2 regions of the Microbacterium pseudoresistens genome follow, and region 1 is predicted to be linked to the other one. Evidence: predicted binding sites of a transcription regulator. Region 1 holds the regulator's gene; the other holds the start of a gene.

Region 1 (2,401 bases):
CGCACGGCCGTCGCGGCGGCGCGCGAGGCGGGGCTCGACGTCAGCCTCGATCTCATCTACGGCGCCCCCGGCGAGTCGCTGGCGGACTGGGAGCGCTCGCTCGGTGCCGCGCTCGAGCTGGACCCCGACCACATCTCGGCCTATGCGCTCATCATCGAGGACGGCACCAAGCTCGCCCGTCAGATCCGCCGCGGCGAGGTGCCCGCACCCGACGACGACCTGCAGGCCGACATGTACGAGCTCGCCGATGCGCGGCTCGCCGCTGCCGGGTTCTCCTGGTACGAGGTGAGCAACTGGGCCCGCACTCCCGAGCAGCGCTCGGCGCACAACCGCGCGTACTGGCGCGGCGCGGACTGGTGGGGCTTCGGCCCCGGTGCGCACAGCCACATCGCGGGGCTGCGCTGGTGGAACGTGAAGCATCCCGCCGCCTACGCCCAGCGGCTTGACCGGCGTCTCTCACCGGCCGCAGCGCGAGAGCGCCCGGATGCGGATGCGCGTGATCTGGAACGCATCCTGCTGCGCTCACGCATGGCCGAGGGGCTTCCCGTCGACCTGCTGCGCCCCTCCGTGCGCCCGCGAGTGGCGGGGCTCATCGCCGACGGTCTCGTCGACGGGGCGGCCGCGGTGTCGGGTGCGCTCGTGCTGACGCTGCGCGGGCGACTGCTCGCCGACGCGGTCGTGCGCGCGCTGACCGACTGAGAGCGCGCCGGCCAGGCCGCGCGGCGCTCAGGAAGCACGCGCTAGAATTGGCACTCCCGCAGGACGAGTGCCAATGAGGAGGCGAGATGGTCAGCGAACGGGGCCTTCAGGTGCTCCGAGCGATCGTGGAGGACTACGTCTCCACGAACGAGCCGGTCGGCAGCAAGTCGATCGTCGATCGTCATGCCTTCGGTGTGTCGGCCGCGACGATCCGCAACGACATGGCCCAGCTCGAAGACGAAGAGCTGATCGCCGCACCGCATACGTCCTCCGGCCGCGTGCCCACCGACAAGGGCTACCGCGTCTTCGTGGATCACCTCGCGCGACTCCGCCCGCTCTCCACGGCGCAGCGCAGCGCGATCACGACCCTGTTGTCGGAACCGACAGACCTCGACGACGTCATGGCCCGCACAGTCCGCGTGCTCACCCGTCTCACCGGTCAGGTCGCGCTCGCGCAGTACCCCTCGTTCTCGCGCGCGAGCGTGACGCACGTCGAACTCGTGATGCTCGCGCCCAACCGGCTCCTCATCGTACTGGTGACCGACGGCGGAGGCGTGTCGCAGCGCATCGTCGGCCTGCCGTCAGACATCGATGAGCTCGACCTCTCGACCCTGCGCGCACGTCTGTCGGTACAACTGACCGGACGATCCGTGCGGCACGGACTCGAGGGCATCGGCGCGTTCGTCGATGCGCCCGAAGGATCGGCCATGTCGGGAGTGCAAGGGGCGATATCGCGGGCCATCGCCGAGGAACTGGAGGAGTTCCGTCAGGACAAGCTCGTGATGGCGGGGGCGGCCACGCTCGCGCGACGCGAGCAGGACTTTCGCGGCAGCATCCACCCGTTGCTGGAGGCCATCGAGGAGCAGGTCACGCTGTTGAGGCTCATGACGCAGATGCAGGCGGATGCGCAGGGCTTGGCGACCAGCATCGGCGCCGAGAACGAACCCTTCGGATTGACCGAGGCATCGATCGTGGCCAGTGACTACGTGGCCTCCGGGGGTACGGCGCGCCTGGGCGTGATGGGGCCGACCCGCATGGACTACCCGAGCAACCTCGCTGCCGCGCGGGCCGTGGCCCGCTATCTGTCGCAGTTGCTCGACGACGACGAATCGGCTCGCTGAGCGGGCCGGGAAGGTGAAAGTGGCTGATCACTACGAGGTGCTCGGGGTGTCGCGAGACGCCAGCGAGGACGAGATCAAGAAGGCCTATCGGCGCCTGGCGCGCCAGCTTCATCCGGATGTGAATCCCAGTGAAGACGCGGCCGAGCAGTTCAAGCTCGTGACCCACGCGTACGACGTGCTCAGTGACGCCGACTCGCGCCGTCGCTACGACATGGGCGGCGACGAGGGCGCCGGCGGATTCGGCGGATTCGGCGGGTTCGGCGACATCTTCGAGACATTCTTCGGCGCGGGCGGAGGCGGCCGGGCGGCTCGTCCGCGTTCACGCCGGGAGCGGGGTCAGGATGCGCTCGTGCGCGTGACCCTCGACCTCGGCGAGGTCGTGTTCGGCGTGCACCGCGAGATCGAGGTCGACACGGCGGTGCTGTGCGAGACGTGCCAGGGCTCGTGCTGTCAGGAGGGCACGGCCCCGGTCACCTGCGACATCTGTCAGGGCACCGGTCACGTGCGTCAGCAGGTGCGCAGCCTGCTCGGCAACGTCGTCACCTCGGCGCCGTGCGGATCGTGCGAGGGGTACGGCACGA
Region 2 (2,401 bases), 750 kb from region 1:
CCGCGTTTCGGGCTGGAATCAGGCTGTGGCTCAGCCCTCTGTCCCGGAACTGCCGGCGGGGGTCAGCCATCTGTCCTCGTCGCCGGGGTGACACTCAGCCATCCCTGCCCACCGGAATCAGGCGCGATCGGCGAGGATCGCGTGGCGCGCGTCGCCGATGCGGGCCAGGATCAGCGTCGCCTCGCGCGACCCGCGCAGCGCGAGTTTCTTGCGGAACGCCGCCGGATCGATGTCGACCCCGCGCTTCTTGATCTCCAACCGCCCGATGTCGGCCTTCTTCAACGCCGCACTGATCGCCTTCGGCTGCACCGGAAGCACCTCGCGCACCCGGAACGATGCGGCGAAGGGCGAATCGAGCGGGGCATCCGAGGTGAGGTACGCGATGTGCGGATCGAGCATTCCCGCGTCGTGCTCTCTGGCGAGGTCGCCGATGAGCCGGGCGCGGATCACGGCGCCGTCGGGCTCGTGCACGTACGCGCCCAGCGCGCGCACCTCGGCATCCTCGGCGTCGGCCGGCGCCGTGAGCTCGTGGGTCTCGTCGCCGCGGATCACCATCGCCGCGCGCCGCACGCCCTCGCGCGCCAGCGGTCCCGACCACAGCACGAGCTCGACGACGCTGCCGTCGGCACTGACCCACTGCGCCTCGGAACCGGTCGGAAGGGCGTTGCGATCGTGGCCGGGGCCGAGCTTGATCCCCGTTGGCACGCGCTCGGCGAGCGCGAACGCCCAGTCCAGCGCGGGGGAGTAGTCGGATGCCGCCACGCGCCGGGTCTCGGAATGCCCGGCCGTGCGGCGGGCGGGATCCAGCCACACCGCCGTTGGCGCGTCTCGCAGATGTGCAGCTTCCTCGGACGAATCCAATCCGCGCCCGAGATGCGTGTCGGCGAACTCCTCGGCCGTGCCCTGCTGCACGGTGACGTCGCCGCCGAACGGGGCCAGGTTGTACGCGGCGATCGCGGCGGTGACCTCGTCGGCGTCCACGGCGTGCACCTCGAGCCCTGCTCCGGCGAAGGCGAGCGCGTCGCCGCCGATCCCGCAGCCCAGGTCGGCGACGCCGGTGATGCCCGCCGCCCGCATCCGCCCGGCGTGACGCGCCGCGACCCCGAGGCGCGTGGCCTGCTCGAGCCCGGCGCGCGTGAACAGCATCCGCTCGGCGAAGCCGCCGAACTTGGCCACCGCCTTGGCTCGCAGCCGCGCCTGGCCGACGACAGCCGAGACGAGGTCGGGGGAGTGGCCCGCGGCGCGCAACCGGGTGACGGCGCGCGCGACCGCATCCGTCGAGTCGATGGGCCCGACCCCATCCAGCAGCCTCAGCCCTTCGGGGGTGAGCAGTGCGGTGAGCTCGGAGAGTTGCACCCTTTCACCCTAGAGGGGATGCCTCGCGCTGGCACTCGCATTGCGTGAGTGCCAGCGTTGCGCCTACACTGTGATTAGCACTCTCGCCATGAGGGTGCTAACTCAGTCTTGATTCGTCAGAAAGAGGTAGACCGTGTCGGTTTCCATCAAGCCGCTCGAGGACCGCATCGTCATCCAGCAGGTCGAGGCAGAGCAGACCACCGCGAGTGGACTGGTCATTCCCGACACCGCCAAGGAGAAGCCCCAGGAGGGCGAGGTCGTGGCCGTGGGCCCCGGCCGTATCGACGACAACGGCAACCGCGTTCCGCTCGACGTCGCCGTCGGCGACCGTGTGCTGTACAGCAAGTACGGCGGCACCGAGGTCAAGTTCGGCGCCGACGAGTACCTGGTGCTCTCGGCCCGCGACGTGCTCGCGGTCGTCGTCCGCTGACACATCGGCGACAGCTGACCGAAGGGTCCGGATGCTTCGGCATCCGGACCCTTCGTCGTCCCCGCGCGGACAGACTCGGTCGCGGATCGCCCAGGCACTCGCTGCGAATGAGGGCGAGGGGAGGACGGCGGCGCGTCAGATCCTCGGGCTTCCCACGGAGGACGGAAAGGAGGGCGCATCGCAGCGCCCGATCCAGATCAGGATCGATGCGTCCGTCCGACCCGACGAGTGGGATCATGAGACCGAATCCCCGCTCGGATTCGGTCGACGAGTCCATCGAGCGGATCCGTGGCAGTGCCTCCGCGCGGATGCCCGCGAGTAGTGCTGTTCTGCGCGCTCCGAAGCGTCTACGTCGTTATCGGGAATGTACGGATTGTCGATTGAGGGGGTGATTCGTCCGTCATAAGTTCAAGACATTCGCCACGGGGCCGGACGCCGCGGTCGAAGACGACGAGAGGGATCTCTATATGACAACTGGCAGCGGCGGAGCCGCGGTCTCGCTCCGGGACGTCAGCAAGACGTTCCAGACCGCCTCGGGACCGATGCAGGTCGTCGACTCCGTGAGCGTCGACATCGAGGCGGGAAGCTTCGTCTCCGTGATCGGCCCTTCCGGAT

Evidence for each region. Region 1 encodes HrcA, which represses chaperone genes, less so after heat shock. Its sites were predicted from a motif close to TTNGCACTCGNNNNNNNCGAGTGCNAA; they were not measured.
Region 2: the regulator HrcA is predicted to act here: its motif matches at 1,385-1,411, upstream of groES (co-chaperone GroES).

What each region holds. Positions count from the first base shown of each region.
Region 1 covers NZ_JACCBH010000001.1:2,443,165-2,445,565, forward strand. Annotated here, with positions in the region: gene hemW (radical SAM family heme chaperone HemW) at 1-699, shown strand, start outside; gene hrcA (heat-inducible transcriptional repressor HrcA) at 786-1,820, shown strand; gene dnaJ (molecular chaperone DnaJ) at 1,840-2,401, shown strand, end outside.
Region 2 covers NZ_JACCBH010000001.1:1,691,701-1,694,101, forward strand. Annotated here, with positions in the region: gene BKA02_RS08435 (THUMP-like domain-containing protein) at 118-1,356, opposite strand; gene groES (co-chaperone GroES) at 1,490-1,786, shown strand; gene BKA02_RS08445 (ABC transporter ATP-binding protein) at 2,254-2,401, shown strand, end outside.